DNA from 2 places in the Methylophaga sp. UBA3613 genome. Region 1 is predicted to be linked to the other one. Evidence: predicted binding sites of a transcription regulator. Region 1 holds the regulator's gene; the other holds the start of a gene.

Region 1 (9,110 bases):
GGCGTCGGCCAGAATGTTCTCCACCAACAGATTTCTCTCTGCTGTGGTGTGATAAATACCGATATCACCGGTATCATCCAACGCAACAAAGCCTTTACGAGCTTGTTCAGCCAGGATGCTACGGATGGGTGCTGTCTGTTCAGAGAAGCTTCTGACCCGCTCAATGGTGTAATTATTGTCAGCATCACGCACAGGAAACCACTGGTCAATCTGGCCGTCACTGCGTCCTATTAATATTGAAATACCGCCCGTCAGAAATTCTGCTGCCGTAATTTCAACATCCTCAGGTACTGCGCTGACCCGCTGCAGCATTCTGACATCGTCTATATTCTGTACATCGTAATAGGCAATATCACCATCATTGTGAATGACATATAACTCACGCTGATCGATATCTAGCCGAATCATCGACACCGGAGCATTACTATCCAAAGGGATTTCGCGGTTTTCGCTGTCCAATGTAAAGTCGGTTTCATCAAGAAAGTTCACATCCTTGGTAATCCGCGACATAACCAGTCGATTATCAGCAGTGAGTGCCACCAAGGTGGTGAGATCATCATAACTTTGAACCGTCAGCATCTGCAGCGGCTGTCCCTGTGGATCGACTTCGACCAGTTCTTCACCAATGGGATACCGGATCTCTGGTGTAATCAGTCGCTGTGTTCCCTGCGGATAACTGATTTTGTAGGCTTCCTGAAAGACTATCGCCTGACCATTATCCAGCCCATAAGCAAACACACCGGTTGAGGCACTACCTGCTGAGAAACTGCTGATGGAACTTTCAGCTGGAATGGGTAAATCAAAAGTGGCTATTTCATTGCCATTATGCGCATTAAAAAAACGTAAATTAGCTTTTTCATCCAGCGATAACGCCACTTCATTATATTCATCCAGGGTCAGATGAACATTATTGATTGGCTCTTGTTCAAATTGTTGTTCGGTTCGCAGATCTGCGCTATTGAAGAGTGGTATGACCACATATAGCAGATAAAAGAAGATCAGCACGATGGCGACAATCACCATAATGCCACCACCTGTTACAACGACCCGGGCTAATTTATCTTTAAACTCGCGCCAATTTCGCCGACGACGGGCCGTTTTTGAATTTGCAGCAGCTATAACGCTGTTTTCAATAGTTTGCTCAGCCATAATCTGATTTGGTTTCCGTTTAAGAAATACGCACGCAACATGGTGATTGCTTAATTTTAATACTGCTAATCAATCTGCAGGCAAATTGATTAACGCTATTAGATAAAAAAACCCCGCACATCTTGCAATGTGCGGGGTAATTTTAATTTGCAATATTACTTCAGCATTTCCATATATTTTGCTGCAGTTTTAGCTGGCAATGGAACATAACCATCTTTAACAACAACTTCCTGACCCACTTTAGAAAGAATCATTTTCATGAATTCACGGTCAAGTGGTGACATTGGTTTGTTAGGTGCTTTGTTCACATAAACCCACAGGAAACGTGACATTGGATAAGAACCATCAGCAGCATTTTCACCACTTGCTTCAATGAAAGGTTGACCCGCTTCTTTCGCCAACGGAACCAGTTTTACGCCTGATGTTTTGTAACCAATACCGGAATAGCCCAGACCATTGGTTGATTTAGTCACACCTTGAACAACTGAAGCTGAACCTGGTTGCTCATTTACAGTGTTTTTGTAGTCACCTTTGCACAAAGCGTTATCTTTAAAGTAACCGTAAGTACCTGATACTGAGTTACGACCATATAACTGGATTGAACCCAGACCTTCAACACCTAATTGTGACCAGTCAGTGATATCTTCTGGATAACCACACTTACGTGTTGCTGAGAAAGCAGCATCAACTTGAGGGATAGTCATGCCTTCAATTGGGTTGTCTTTGTGCACATAAACAGCCAGAGCATCGATAGCAACAGGGATAGCTGTTGGTTTGTAACCGTATTTGTTTTCAAATTCTTTGATTTCGCTGTCTTTCATCTCACGGCTCATCGGCCCAACGTTTGATGTACCTTCAGTTAACGCAGGAGGCGCAGTTGAAGAACCAGCCGCTTGAATCTGGATGCTGACATTAGGATATTCACGTTTGAACTCTTCTGCCCACAAGGTCATCAAGTTAGCTAATGTGTCAGAACCGACGCTTGATAAGCTACCTGAAACACCGCTTGTTTTTTCATATTCTGGCAGGTTTGGATCGACGTCTGCAAAGCTGGCAGCGGAAAACGTCATTGCCAAAGCGGCGCCGTATAAAGCAAATTTTTTCTTGAACATGAGTCATTAACTCCTTGGGTTAAAAATAAGTTCCAACGCTTACCGCGTTGAGCACCCGAGCAGTATCGCGATTAACTGTGACAAGGATATGAAAGAAATATGACAATACTGTGACATGACCGAAAACAGTAGTCAGTAAGGCTAAATGTCTATTTTATCCATCACATTTTTGGCGGGAAAACAGCATTTAAAACTTGAACCTTCACCAATAGCACTCTGAATCAACAGTTCAGCTTTGTGTCGTTGCAACACATGCTTGACGATGGCCAGCCCAAGTCCTGTACCACCGGTTTCCCTGGCACGACCACTATCAACACGGTAAAAGCGTTCTGTTAAGCGGTCGAGATGATGCTGGGCAATACCTTCACCGGTATCTTTTACCTCAATAACAGCAAACTCACCCTCGATATCCCATCTGACATCGATCTGGGTTTCTGCTGGGGTATATTTGACTGCATTAAAGACCAGATTGGAGATTGCGCTGCGTAGTTCATCAGCATCTGCCATTAGCCATTTTTCACTCAAACAATGCAGGTTGATCTGATGTTGATGAAAATGTTCCAGTCGTTTGGCATCCTCCACCACGCTATGCAATAACTTGCAGATATCCGTAGGTCGGTGTTGCAACGGCTTTTCACCGGTTTCCAGTTGAGATAATGCCAGCAGATCCTTGATCATAAGATGCATTCGTTGGCTTTGTTGCTGCATTACCGGTAAAGCCTGTTGCCAGAGCTCCTGATCACTTTCCGTGGTCAAGGTTTCCAGATACCCCCGTAAAACCGTCAATGGTGTACGCAATTCATGCGATACATTGGCCACAAAATCACGCCGCATACGCTGCAGTTTCTGTGTCTGGGTGATATCTCTGGCGATCAGCAACCTGTCCTTGCTTGCATACCGAACGACTTTGAATTCAAGCTGAATGCGATCATTCATCGGTGAAACGGCTATAACCGATTCCTCGGCGTCACCATCAAGTTCCAGTAATTTTTGGAATGCCGGGTCGCGAACCAGATTATTGACTCTGACGCCATTGTCATGCGGCCAGTTGATTCCCAATAACGTCATGGCTGAGGTATTGGCCCAACTGACTTGACCAAACTCGCCCATTACCACCACCGCATCAGGTAAAGCCGCAGTGGCCGATTGGAAACGTTTTAAATAACCGGTGAGCTTTTTTTTACGACTGCTGTTTTGTGCGCGCATCTGTTCGATCTGCCGACACACGTCATTAATAACCCCTTCGGCTTGCGGAGAACTGTTTTTCTTAGGTTTATCCAGCCATGCCTGCAACTGGTTCCATTTACTCTGCATCCAGAAAATGTAAATAAGTGCAGCGACAAACAGAAAAGCCATCATATGACCAACGACCAGTCCCACAAAACCGGCCAGACTGAGCACGGTCAGTAAACGCCAATAATCCCATTGCATCAGACGATCCTGCTATTCAGCAGAAAAACGGTAACCGACACCGCGAACGGTTTGTACCAGGTTGTCATGACCGCTGGGTTCCAGCGCCTTACGCAGACGACGAATGTGCACATCCACTGTGCGCTCCTCTATATATACGGTATCGCCCCAGACAAAATCCAGCAGCTGGGAGCGGTTATAGGCTCGCTCTGGGTTTTTCATAAAAAAGTGTAGTAAACGGAATTCGGTCGGTCCCAATTCAATGCGTTCACCATTCACCGAGACCCGGTGGCTTTTGGTATCCATAACCAGTTCACCCATCTGCAATTTCTGGGCATCATCATCTTCCATCGGACGACAACGACGTAAAACCGCTTTAATTCGTGCAATTAATTCAGGTGGGGAAAATGGTTTATTAATATAGTCATCAGCACCGACGCTCAGACCTTTCACCATATCTTCACTTTCGCCTTTGGCGGTGAGCATAATCACGGGAATGGATGCTAAAAACTCATTGGCACGCAGACGGCGGATAAACTCGATGCCATCAATTCCAGGTAACATCCAGTCCAGCAAAATCATGTCTGGTTGTTGATTTTTCAACCAATCCAGCCCCGTTTCGCCATCCTTGACTGCTTCGCAGGTAAATCCCGTTTGACGCAGACTGAAATTAATCATGTCACGAATGGCGGCGTCATCTTCAACCAGTAATACTGATATGCTCATATCCGATTTTTTCCTGAACTATTTTTCTAAGAATAAAGCTTAACGGCTAAATATGACAATTTGATAACAACGCTGAAAGCTTTATACAGTCTGGTCTTTGCGCGGTAACATTTTTGAAATAAAACTGGCGGACAGAATCATTAAGGCAGAAATGACCAGACAGGCTGCTAACCCGGAAACCTGATAGACCCAGCCAGATAATAATGTACCAAACAATCTTCCAGCCGCATTAGCCATGTAATAAAAACCGACATCCAGGGAAACCCCAGCCGCATCAGCATATGACACGATAAGATAGGAATGGATTGCAGAATTGATCGCAAAGATAGCGCCATAAATTAATAAGCCGACAGTTAAAGCAGGTATGACAGCCCATTCAAAATATACCGAGGCGGCAATCAATAACGGCAACACAAAGAGGGGTAAGGACCATAGCCAGACATGATAGCCATCAGGAGCATTTTGTCTGGAAAAGCCAGTCAGCTTAGGGGCAAGTGCCTGCACAATACCGTAAGCAATTACCCAAGCCGCCAGCAGACCACCGACATAAATAGGTGACCACTGTAATTGGGCATGCAAAAACACTGGTAAGGCCACCACAAACCAGATATCTCGAGAACCAAACAAAAAGAACCTTGCCAACGACAAATGATTCACCGGTGCACTTTTTGACCAGATATCACTGAATTTTGGTTTATTTTTGGCTTTACCCAGATCGCGTTGCAACATGACGATGCTGAAAATCAACACTACCAGAAGCACAATCGCCATGGCCAGTATCGCGCCACGAAAACCGATCCAGGAAAGCAGGGCCGCACCGACAAAGAAACCAACACCTTTCAGGGCATTTTTGGAGCCGGTAAGGATGGATATCCATTTAAATAAGGTTGATTGGGCGTTATCAGCCACCAGCATTTTGATGCTGGATTTGGCACTCATTTTATTCAAATCTTTGGCAATACCGGAGAGTGCCTGCGCGACCATGACATACGCCACAGTGAGCCACTGCGGATCCACCAGCAGCATTGCCAATGCAATAACCTGTAATAACAAGCCCAGATGCATTGTGACGTTTAACCCTACTCTGGCGGCCAGCCAGCCACCGACCAGGTTTGTCACTATGCCGAAAAATTCATACAGAACAAACAGCATTGCCACTTCAAGCGGGCTGTAGCCCAGTTGATGGAAAAACAATACCACCAGCATGCGTAACGCACCGTCGGAAACGGTAAACGCCCAGTAGCTGAAGGTCACCACCAGATATTGCTGAATCGCAATGGGCAATGCTTTAAGTTTATTCAGCATGTTCAAATCGTCCTGACAAATAAGCTGAAAATAATATGTCAGTTTAATGAAGATTTGATTACAGCATGATGCCTCTAATCATAAAGAAGATGCAGGCTGATAAAGTTGCCGCTGCTGGAACGGTGACCACCCACGCTGTGACGATCTTTTTCACCATATCGCGTTTAACGAACAGGTTTTTCTTTTCTTTTTTGAGGACTTTTTTGGCTTTTTTCAGCGCGGACTCTTCCTCATCAATCAATCGATAAAGCTCGGTAATACGTTGATATTCATCCACGGTTTTGGAGGGTTTTTTCTCCAGTTTTTTCAATTCGCCGCGCAGTGCATTAAGCATCTTTTTATCATCTTTGATTTCGGCTTTTTCGCGATCAATCTGGCGTTCGATTTTATTTGATTCATCCAGCCATTCACGCAGGAACCCAACCCCAAATACCCCACCAATGGCAATATGCGTTGTACTGACCGGCAATCCGAGCTGACTGGCAATGATGACGGTCAAAGCAGCAGCCATAGCGATTGAATAGGCTCGCATCTGATCCAGCTCGGTAATTTCACCACCTACGGTACGAATCAGCCTTGGACCATACAGACCCAAGCCAATGGCAATACCTAAAGCACCCACGGCCATAATCCAAAGCGGAATACCGGCTTTATCGGTGATACCACCTGACATAATGGCGTCATTTATTGCGGCCAGAGGACCGATGGCATTTGCCACGTCATTCGCACCATGAGCAAAACTTAATAAGGCCGCAGCAAAGATTAACGGAATAGTGAATTGTGCATTGACACTGGCACGATCATTTTTCATGTATTGCAGATTACTGGCCAGAGACTTTTTAACGATCCAGAACACCAGCACCCCAATCAGAAAACCAATCAATGCAGCAGCCAAAAAACTGGGGTTGGCTTGCGGAGCTATATCGACAATTGGCAGTCCATTCAGCGTAGTTATGAATTGCCCCCATACCTGCTTAAGCCCTTTGATCACCAGATAAGTGGAAAAAGCCCAGGCCATCACCGAAACATAAATCGGTACCCAACGATAGGAAGCCTGAATTTTGTCGTCGCGAAAAATGATGGTTTTTTTGATAGCCAATAAAAAAGAGGCCGCAATAATGCCTCCCATCAATGGCGAAATAATCCAGGAACTGACAATAGCCCCCATAGTGCCCCAGTCAACAATACCAAAGCCAGCGGCAGCCATACCACCGCCCATTACCCCCCCCACTATTGAGTGAGTAGTTGATACAGGCGCTCCGGCGACGGTTGCCAGATTAAGCCATAAAGCCGCTGCTAATAATGCAGCCATCATGGCCCAGACAAAGGTTTCGGTATCGGTACCAAATTGCTTGATATCAATAATGCCGCCTTTAATAGTCGACACCACTTCGCCACCAGCGATAAAGGCACCGGCTGCCTCAAAAATCATTGCGATCATAATCGCGCCGCCCATAGTCAGCGCCTTGGAGCCGACCGCCGGGCCAACATTATTGGCTACATCGTTGGCACCAATATTCATCGCCATATAACCACCGAACACGGCGGCAATGGCTAGAAACAGGTTATTGGGAACACCACCCGAGGTAGCAAAACTGTATGCAAGAATGCCAGCGAGGAAAAATAGAGCGAAGCCTATTCGGGCTAATTCGGCATGGCTTTTTTTGTAGGCCTGTTTTTCAAGTTTATGAATGGTTTTGATTTCCACAAGACACCTGTGTTTCGCCAAAAAAGAAGGCAATTATTACAGTTTAAAGACAACATGACATCCTGTTGCACTCACCCGTGTAACGTTCGACTGTTAGAATGGTCTGTAACTGCAATGAATCAGTGGCGATAATGTAATGAAACAATTTTTAATCCTGCTCATGCTGCTCAGCAGTTTTTCCGCACAGGCGCGCCCGAGCCTGTTGGAGAAATTTGGTTTCGACAGTGCAGACTCTCCTCCTGAAGTTGATGAAGCCTTTGACTTTGAAGCGATAGTGACTGATCCCGAAACGATATTGGCAGGCTGGCAGATAATGGAAGGAAATTATCTGTATCAGAATAAAATCCGCTTCGAAATAATCGGGGATGACTCTGTACAGTTGGGCGAATTTACTTTGCCCGGCGGGCATATGAAAAATGATGCATATTTTGGTTTATCCGAGGTGTATACCAGCGATGTGCAAATCAAGCTGCCGCTGATACGTACTCAGTCCGAACCGACCCGCATCACATTAACAGCCCATTATCAGGGCTGCTCTGAAACGTTTGGTATCTGTTACCCCCCTACCCGCAAAACCTTCGATCTGGAGTTACCGGCAACAACCACAGTCAGCAAGACTGCAACCACTGAGACACAAACCTCGGCCCCGACCTCACTGCTATCTTCCACACCCCTAAGTCAGCAGGATGAAATTTCACAGCGTCTGCAAAATGACAATCTGTTGCAAATTCTGTTTGGTTTTCTGGGGCTCGGCTTATTACTGGCCTTTACCCCCTGCGTTTTCCCAATGATTCCGATTTTGTCCGGCATTATTGTCGGCCAGGGTGAGCATATTACGACCCGCCGGGCGTTTATTCTGTCACTGATTTATGTACTGGCCATGTCCGTTACCTATACAGTGGCAGGGGTTTTAACCGGCTTACTCGGCGGCAATCTCCAGGCTATGCTGCAAAATCCGTGGGTGATATCAGGCTTTGTTGGCATTTTGCTGTTACTGGCGTTATCGATGTTTGGCTTTTATGAATTGCAGTTGCCACATGCTCTGCAACAACGATTGCATCAACTCAGCCACCGTCAGCAGGGCGGTACATTAGCCGGCGTGGCATTGATGGGGCTGCTATCAGGATTAATTGTCGGGCCCTGCCTGGCTCCACCACTAGCAGGTGCCTTATTATTTATCAGTCAGCACGCAGATCCGGTGCTGGGAGGTGCGGCATTATTTGCAATGAGTATCGGCATGGGAATTCCGTTACTGATTATTGGCACCTCAGCCGGAACCCTGCTGCCCAAAGCCGGACGCTGGATGGAAAATATCAAGGCTTTTTTCGGTGTGATGCTGCTCGCTTTGGCGATATGGATGCTGGATCGCATTCTGCCGGGTTGGGCCATTCTGTTTATGAGTGGCGCCCTGCTGGTGATGACCGCAGTGTATCTGGGTGCCCTGAACAATCTACCGATTGAAGCAACTGGCTGGCAAAAATTCTGGAAAGGTCTGGGACTTTTATCACTTATCACGGGTGCATTAATGCTCATCGGCAGTGCCAGCGGCGGACAATCCATTTTGCAGCCTTTGCATAAATTAAGCCTTTCGCCCGGCACAACAGCCCCTCAACCCGCTCTGCAATTTACCTATGTCAACTCACTGGAAGAACTGCAGTCTCAGCTGCAGCAAAGTAATAAGCCGGTGATGCTCGATTTTT
Region 2 (9,110 bases), on a different contig from region 1:
TGAGGATCCTGCTGCCCCGGCGCCTTTGCGTCTCAAGCGTGAGACCTGTTCGCGACATTGATCCAGCATTACCCAAATATGTTCGGGATCATAGGCCGGAAGTTCAGGTTCCTGAATACGGTCGAACTCCGTTTGTGTAAACAGGCGCAGTTCACGTTGCAGACCAATAAAGGCAGAGTCAATATCGATCAGTCGCCGATCCATTCGAATCAATTCAGGTTCAAGTTCTTCGGCTGCAACCCAGATACCCAGCATTTCAACTGCATAAAGACATTGTTGGCGGAAATGTTTGACGGCGGTATTCAATGTCTCAGGTGTCGTGTGATCAACAAGGATTTGATACAGACGCAGCCATTGATCGTTGGTAATAGTGTTTAGCCATTTTTTATCTGATTGTCGGTGAAACAGGAGTGTTAACACCCCTCTTGAGCTTTCGCGATCAATGGGGGGCGGATTAACTTTGTCATAAAGACGGGTCATGAACTCATTAAATACACCACGCCGGGCAAAAATTCCTAAACTCACCAAAGCCGGATACAGGTTTAATTCAATTAGCCAGCTATGAAACTGCTGACCAAATTCTGCTCTCAGTTCTGGATTCGCTTCGATCATCTCCATAATGTCATCCAGTCGCTTTGATGCGTTTTCTGGATCGGTCTCTCTTAGCTGTTCGATGATGTCGATCAAAGCATCTAACAGTGGAGCCTCTTGTTTTAGGTCATGCATGAGACGCTCAGCGTTGAAATTGCTTGCCATTAAAATCGTTACTCGTTGAAAGAGGGGATTAAGTCATTACAGCTTAACAAAACCAGCATGATTTAACTGTTCTGTTCATATGAAGAAAAATTCATATCGGGAGATAAGAGAGGGGACAAAGTGTTATTGGTCGAGCTGGCATAAGCCAGCGCTAATATGCTGGATGAAAGCTCCAAAGAGCCAGAGAAAATTGATATTTGCTTCTGACTCTTTGGTTCACTGGATAGTATACAGCCCCAACTTTTCCTGTTCTGCCTGAATAATCTCTTTCGATAAAGGAAGGTAATGCAATGGAGCTGCTAATGATTGGCCTTCATTCAGCGTCCATTTTATAAAATCTCTTACTTCACTGCCGATGCCAGGGGTTTCATATTTTTTCCGTATTAATGCCCAGGTATATGCGACGATTGGGTAGGCCGATTCTCCCTCAGGATCAGCAATGGATGAAACGACTTGCTCTGCTTCTGAATAAAATTCATCGACAAGTCCTATGTCGCCCGTCTCGTTATTGGGCAGAACAAATTTTCCGCTTTTGTTTTCCAGACTTGCGACTTTTAAGCCAAGGCGCTGAGCAAAGCCGAATTCAACGTAGCCGATGCTATTATTGGTAATTGCCAGGCGTTGGGAGACTCCTTCGTTACCTTTTGCTTCCATTGTTTTTCCGGGCCAGTCCAGTTTTTTTGTTGCTCCAAATGTTGTTTTCCAGGCTGGGCTAACCGTCGACAGATGATTGGTAAACGCAAAGGTTGTACCACTGCTATCGGAGCGTGCAATGACCTGTATAGCACTGTCAGGTAAATTGATATCAGGGTTTACTTCAAGTATTCGTGGATCATTCCAGCGGGTGATTTCACCAAGAAAGATATCTGTATACACATCTCTTGGAAGTTTGAGTGTGTCAGTCAGACCCTCTACGTTATAAGCAATACTGATCATGCCGGAGGTGACGACGATTTCTTCAAAATTCTCATTTAAGCGAGCTGCTTCCTTTTCATTAATTGGCGCATCGGTTGTCCCGATATCTGCATCACCCGTTATAAACTGCTCAATACCTGCACCACTGCCTATCGAATGGTAGCTAAACTTTGTGCCCTGCTCATAGGTCTGCAACACTTTTTCAAAGAATGGGGAGGCGAAGGTCGAGCCTGCAATGATTATTTCAGAACGGTTGTCATTAATCTCTGATATTTCAGCGGGATCATTGTTGGAGTCACAGGCGGTAAGGCTTAATGACACTAGCGTAACTGCAAAATAGATAATGGATGTAATCAAACGATTCATTGTATTTCCCTTTAACATCAATAGGTTCATGCTGTTTATCTGGTTCAGCTAACGTTTAGCATGTACTGGGAAGATACATATGTATTATTACATATATATGTAAATCCATATATTTTAGAGCGCTGATATATCCTGATGCGCTCAAATACATAGCAAATCCACGATTTGCTTATCGTTATGAGTCAGAAAGATGTATTGAGGTACGAGGGTGTTTGGGAAATGCCTAAGCTAATTGCCTATTGAAAATTCATCAAATAACTGCACTTCAGATGTAGGATCAGCGGTATCGAAAACATAGCTTTTTACCGTTGCTGTTCCAGTATCCAGAATCGAAAACGTGGTCAGTTGATTACTTGAGACAAAGGGTAAATCCGTAAAGGTTTTGTCCAGCAGATGCATCGGACTGAAAAGGCTGGGTTGGATCATCTGTCGTCCATGAGGATCGCCATTGGCAGCGTAATTCGCCGGATCCCAACGTGAGTTTTCTGAATTCAACTCTATCCAGAAGTTGGCTTTGCTGTTGCGATTGTTTTGTTGATATGTGCCGGTTGGATCATTGTAATAAGCCCCTAGTGTATTCCCGACATTGGAGGTTTCCAGATAATGCATATTGCCGACTTTTGTGCGGTTCCATAGATGTGAGTGACCGATTTGCACCAGATCAACCTGGTGTTTAAGCAATAATGGTTCAATATCTCTAAGCCAAATATCGTCTTTAAGTAGATATTGATAACGTATTTCACGGATGTTGGGCAGCTTAGGCAATACGGTGTTTTGCCAATCTTGCGGGCTGATGGGAAAAGTTAGCTCGGTCAGTATTTCGATATTGTTTTCATCTGTTTCTACCAGTTGCATCAGTGGATTTGCCAGCACCGGTACAACATTATCGCCCAGTCCAAATACCCCTTGATGAGCGAGTACCACTTTGTATTTTGCCTCTTTAAATGCATCAGAATGCAACACACTTTCAAGCCATTGGTATTGCTCTGACTGGGTATCAAAACGCTCGAACATAAATTCGCCAAAGCCCCATGCATCAGGAGTTTGCAACTCGGAAAAGGCTTCTACAAACTTGCTGCGATGCTGACCGCTTACATTCCATGATCGCCAGATCCGTGAAACATTCATCGAAATCAGAAAAACGTCCCCAAACGCCATGGCGTAATATTCTTTACCACCGGGACTGTCGTCCGGAAAGGTAAAAACATCCAGATAAGTTTGCTGATTATGCGAATTATCCTGAATCCATTGTGCTTTGCGTTGAGGATCATTGTCGGGATTGATTTGCTCTTTAAGCTGCTCATAAGCGATTTCGGCATACCAGCGCGGTTGAGGATCATTAAAGCTATTGTTCATTCGGTGATCAGATTGCTGAGGGAGAAAACGCCCCATCACTTCATGATTACCGATAGCAGCAAATAGTGGGACATGTTGCAAAATTTCACCGCCGTTGTAGACCGCGTCGGGTTTGAGTTGTTGATAGCGTCCCTGCAGCGTCGGGAAAAAGGGTGGTGCACCGTCTTCGAGTTGATCAAACCATTCCGATGCACGATCGGGGATATTGACCAGATCACCGGCAAAGAAAACCGCATCGGGCAGACCGATGGTTTCCACCACTTTCTGATAGTTGGCCGGAGAGTTGGTTTTTGATTGTAGATCCGAGGTAAGTAGAATTTTCAGTGGCGTATTTTTTTCTGGCAACGTCGTTAGGCTATAGCTGTCACTGAGAAGAACCTGTCCCTCATCGGTTATGCTTTTCACCTGATAATTCAGCCGCACACCGGCCCTGAGTGACGATGCTGTCGCTTCATGGCGGTAGACCTTTCTCAGTGTAAGAGTTTGATAATCCCTACCGGGTTGGGATGAATCTGCATCCTCAAACATGCTGGTCATCTTGGTGGTTGTGGCATCAGCAATCAGTCCATCACCATAGTGCAGTTGATGGCTTTGCCCGGCAAAGTTGGTAAACCAGACCACATTGACTGAATCTGCCGTGGGCAGTTGAAGAAAGGGATCGCTCAGAAAATCGCTATTTTCTTCGATGCTTTCCGGTACTTTTTTGACCACTGCTACTCCTGACGCATGAAATCCTGATAAAAAAACGAAACCCGTGATGATAAGACACAATTGAAATAACTTTGTCGTCAACATCCTGCGCGCTCTCAGATAGAGTGTAAGTGAATTTTTCTATCGAGTATCGTTAAAGCTCGTTACCAAAGGATGATCAGGAGTTGATTTGGCTAAAATTTTTTTGTAATGACTCTTTCAACCATTGAAATAACGAATGTGATTTTTGAACAGCACTACAGTCATCAAGTATTCTTTCTCAACAAAACAGGCGTCATGAGCGACGCAGTTCAGATGGATTTGATATAGATAGATAGGCCAAGCTAAAGGGAGCGTTGCTAAATGAAATTGTTTATTGCTGACAAACCTACTCAACGTCGGCATTTGGGATTATGGCTGCTGACATTGTTGATTGTTGTGTTGGTTGGTATGGGCTTTTATCACGTCTACAAACCGCTACCTCCCGGGTTGGATATTTTTGCCTCCGAGCGCTCTGCTACCGATGTGCAGTTTTTGGCGGACAGAACGTTTACCAGCACGGATGGTGAACGCCATACCGATCAACAGATATTCGATGCCATTTTTGAGATGATTGCCGGTGCCCGTCGATTTGTGCTGGTGGATATGTTTTTATTCAACGATTTTCAGGGCCAGCTGTCGGAGACACACCGCCCTCTCTCTGACGAACTGACAGATGCTCTGATTGCCCAGAAAAGGCGCTACCCGACGCTTGATATACAGGTTATTTCCGATCCACTGAATACTCTTTATGGTGGACGCCCTTCGCCACATTTTGCTCAACTTGAAGCGGCAGGTATTTCTGTCACATTGACCGATTTGACTCGCTTAAGGGATAGCAACCCGGCATATTCTGCCTTCTGGCGTCTGTTTATTCAGCCTTTTGGCAATGATGAAGGGGAACTGTTACCCAATCCTTTTGGGGAGGGACGGGTTTCGCTGCGGAGTTACCTTGCCATGCTCAACTTCAAAGCCAATCATCGCAAACTGATCATTGCCGATGATGGGACGCAACTTTCAGCATTGATTACTTCTGCCAATCCTCATGATGGTAGTAGTGCTCACGGTAATGTGGCGTTGCGCTTTAATGGGGCCGCAGCCTGGGATTTGTTTGACAGCGAAGCAGCGGTACTGGAATTTTCGGATGCCTCCGTTCCAATACCTGAAGTAGCACAGATATCAGAGGCAAGCAGTAACGGTCTTACCGTTCAGGTGGTCACCGAACGCTCTGTTGAGCGAGCCTCAATCGATATGATTGATGGAGCCGGGCCTGGTGATAAATTGGATATGGCGATGTTCTATCTTTCTGACCGAGACATAGTAAACGCACTCAAGCGGGCGGCAGAGCGCGGCGTGAGCATGAGGATTTTGCTGGATCCCAATAAAGATGCATTTGGTCGGAAGAAAAATGGTGTACCTAATCGTCCTGTGGCCCATGAACTAGTAGAAGCGGGCATTACCGTGCGCTGGTGCAATACGCATGGCGAGCAATGTCACGCAAAGTGGCTGATGCATCGAGGGGGTGATGACCAAAATGCAATGATGCTTGGCTCAACCAATTTAACCCGTCGCAATCTGCATAACCTAAATCTTGAAACCAGTGTGGTTCTGCGTGGATCTGCTGGGGCTGAACCTTTGCAGCGTGGCCAGGATTGGTTTGAAGAGCGCTGGAATAACAGGAATCAGCGAAATTACAGCGTAGGTTATACCCAGTATGCCGATGAACGAATCTGGCCGCGTATGCTTTATCGCATTATGGAAGCCACCGGTATCAGCACTTTTTAAGTTCCTCTCTGCAAAAGCAAACTAAATCGGCTTTTTTTAAATGGACTTACATTTTCAAACACCAATCAAAGTGAGTAAATCAGACTAGGCTTTCTCTTGACGCCTTATCTTTCAGCACTCCGCGGGCTTTCGGAAAGAGTGTAGAGCAATTTTTCTAAGGGATATTGGTAAAGCGTATTGCCAAAAAAATTAAAGAAGAATTTTGATCAGCTGTAAGTTGAAAACGCAGGCAAATTTACATCCTTAAAAAAACCACCGCTAAACCGGAGGATAATGATAGTAACATCGGTATCAGTACACGTGTGCCCAATCCAACGGTTCCGATGCCAAGAGCCAGACTTGCTTTGAAAAGATTGTTAACCATAGCGGCGATAATAATTGCTAACACTGCAGTAGCCGCCATTAAATCCTCACGTGCCATGCGGGTCAGGGATAAGGTAATAGCATCCACATCTGTCAGTCCGGAAATAGCAGCCAGTAGAAAGACTCCTGCATCACCCATCACATTTTTCAACCATTCGCCGAGCAATAAAATCACTACCAGTAATAAACCAAAAAGCAGAGCAGAGCGTAGTTCCAGTGGATTCTGCCCTTGAGGCTGACTTACGTTAACTGAGCCGGAGTGTTGCCACCATATCAGTGCAGCTGAGCCATAAAGAAGGCCTCCCATTACGATGACAGGTATCAGCAACTCTTTCAGCAACGGTGGATAAATCAGTGCAGCATAAAGCAGAATGCGTGGGAACATAGTGCCGCATGCAATGAGGATTCCTGCGGCCAGGAGCGGGCTTAGCTGACGTGAGTTTGACTGTCTTGAAAGGCGTGAAAAATGTAAAGTTAGCGCAGTTGATGAGCTGAGACCTGCAAACAGGCTGGTAAACATGATACCGCGTGTCGAACCACCGAAACGCATAGCAAAATAACCGATGAAACCAATTGCAGCGATGAGCACCACCATCCACCAGATTTCTCTAGGATTGAGTACATCGCCCGGCCCAAACCCTTCGTTTGGCAATAACGGCAGCACCACCACGGAAATCAGCAGAAGTTTCAGTCCTGCGTCCAGTTCATTGGCTTCCAATGTTTTCAGAAAACGATGAATAGATTCTTTGTTATCTAGAATCGTTGCAGTCACAACTGCAGCGGCAGCTGCGATCACAGGTTGTCCGGCAACTACCAGCGCACCAAAGCAAAATGTCAGTACCTGACCCACCCAACTGGTAATACTGAAATCTTGCTGCTGCCGGTTTTGCATCAAAAACCCGGCAAGTCCGGCCAATGCAACCATAACCAACAATATTGCAGGTACCCAGTTACCCAATTCGCGGCCGAGTTGAACTGACAGGCCACCAAGCAAACCAAGGAGCGCGTGCGTGCGAATTCCTGCAACGCGTTGTCCTGCTGCTTTATCACGGGCGAGCCAACCACGTTGTAATCCGATTAAGGCACCCAGAGCTAGAGCAATACCGAGAGCAAAAAGGTCCTGGCTGACTGCGCCGAGAAAATCACTCAGTTGGTACATTAAAATAATTCCTGATTAATGACTGACAAGCATTATAAGCATCAGCTGGTACTCTTTAGTAAGCATTGTAATAATAATTAACAGTAATTAAAGACCAACGAATCCAAATAAAATCATGGGAATGCAATGCTTAAATTAAGATCCGTAAAATTGATTTACCGACGATAACTTGTCAGTATAAATCCACAACTTACTTTGTTTCGCTTATTAAGCTAAAGCCTGAGCAACCAAAAGGAGATGTTATGGATATCGACTTTACCGGTGAATATTTGGTTAATGATCAAGATGTGACGTTTTATGCCATAGTCAATAATCAGACGGTGGCATGTATTGTTTCTACAGCGGCCCTTGATGAGTTGGCTGACCCGGATGATGAGATGGATGCTGAAACCGTGTTTCTGGAGCATCAATATAAATTTGAAGAGATTGCTGAGGGATTGATCCTCAACCATAAAGTAGTTGATGGCGAACTACATATTGATCGGGGTGAGTTGTAATTATTCTGTTTAACGTTCACTGGCTCCGGGATTATTCGTTTTGAAAAAATCTGCCAATTGCCAAGAAGATGATGCGTTTGCATTGCTGAATGAGGTTCATGGTTGTCGGATTTGTGCTGAGAAGTTGCCGGTTGAGCCACGACCCGTTTTGCAATTTCATCCTGCTGCACGAATTCTGATTGCCGGGCAGGCCCCAGGCCGAAAAGTACATGAAAGCGGAATTCCGTTTGATGATGCCAGCGGTGATAGATTGCGAGCCTGGCTTGGCATATCTCGCGATGTTTTCTATGACGAACAGCAGGTTGCTATTCTGCCCATGGGATTTTGCTATCCGGGGACAGGTAAGTCAGGTGATTTACCACCCCGACCGGAATGTGCTCCGACGTGGCGTGACGACTTGCTGTCCAAATTGGAAAATATTCAATTGACCTTGGTGGTTGGCCAATATGCTCAGGCTTATCATTTTGCTGATAATAAAGCCTCACTCACCGAAAAAGTCTTAGCATGGCATGAACTATGGCCACACGTTGTGCCTTTGCCACATCCAAGTCCGCGCAATAATCGCTGGTTGAAAAACAATCCATGGTTTGAACAAACGTTATTACCGGATTTACGTCATCGGGTGGCCGAAGTTTTATCCTACTCGCAAGAGGCTACATAAGCTGGTCGTGGGGGAAATGCAAAACGACATAATTGAATGTTATATATAGTCGAGAATCGACGATTTTATATATGAATTTGCAGATTTCTGCATGCTCCGGTTCTATTTAAGAGGTAAAGATGATGAAATCGCTACCAGACAATGTTGTTGCATATAAACGCACGCCGGAATTTGATGAGAGCTCTATCCCCACCGGTTTACTGAACAATCACCAAACCAAGGAGGGCGTATGGGGAAAGATTGTGGTTGTAAGTGGAAAATTGCTTTATACCATTCAGGATCCATTCGAAGAAATCCTGTTGGATTCAGATAAATATGGTGTGGTGGAGCCCGCTGTTTTGCATCAGGTAAAACCGATTGGGCATGTCGATTTTTTTGTCGAGTTTTACCAGTAATGAGTATTACAAGTCCCTTTAACCAAAATTATTGTCGGCAAGATCGCATAACAGCGGATAATTGGTTGGTACTAGGGTTTATTAATTGGAGACAACAAAATGAAAATACTGGCATTAGTGGTAAGTCT

Evidence for each region. Region 1 encodes PhoB, which activates phosphate uptake and scavenging genes when phosphate is short. Its sites were predicted from a motif close to GNNTGTCATAAAACTGTCANAT; they were not measured.
Region 2: the regulator PhoB is predicted to act here: its motif matches at 2,122-2,143, upstream of pstS (phosphate ABC transporter substrate-binding protein PstS).

Annotation. Positions count from the first base shown of each region.
Region 1 is NZ_DFLS01000007.1:14,520-23,629, forward strand. Features, by position in the region: gene B3S93_RS08725 (ABC transporter permease subunit) at 1-1,149, opposite strand, end outside; gene B3S93_RS08730 (PstS family phosphate ABC transporter substrate-binding protein) at 1,305-2,261, opposite strand; gene phoR (phosphate regulon sensor histidine kinase PhoR) at 2,403-3,692, opposite strand; gene phoB (phosphate regulon transcriptional regulator PhoB) at 3,705-4,397, opposite strand; gene arsJ (organoarsenical effux MFS transporter ArsJ) at 4,479-5,702, opposite strand; gene B3S93_RS08750 (inorganic phosphate transporter) at 5,761-7,410, opposite strand; gene dsbD (protein-disulfide reductase DsbD) at 7,547-9,110, shown strand, end outside.
Region 2 is NZ_DFLS01000013.1:10,995-20,104, forward strand. Features, by position in the region: gene B3S93_RS14335 (site-specific recombinase) at 1-726, opposite strand, end outside; gene pstS (phosphate ABC transporter substrate-binding protein PstS) at 973-2,037, opposite strand; gene B3S93_RS14345 (purple acid phosphatase family protein) at 2,266-4,104, opposite strand; gene B3S93_RS14350 (phospholipase D-like domain-containing protein) at 4,447-5,907, shown strand; gene B3S93_RS14355 (MgtC/SapB family protein) at 6,143-7,429, opposite strand; gene B3S93_RS14360 (DUF1488 family protein) at 7,672-7,926, shown strand; gene B3S93_RS14365 (uracil-DNA glycosylase family protein) at 7,967-8,587, shown strand; gene B3S93_RS14370 (DUF1971 domain-containing protein) at 8,707-8,982, shown strand; gene B3S93_RS14375 (hypothetical protein) at 9,082-9,110, shown strand, end outside.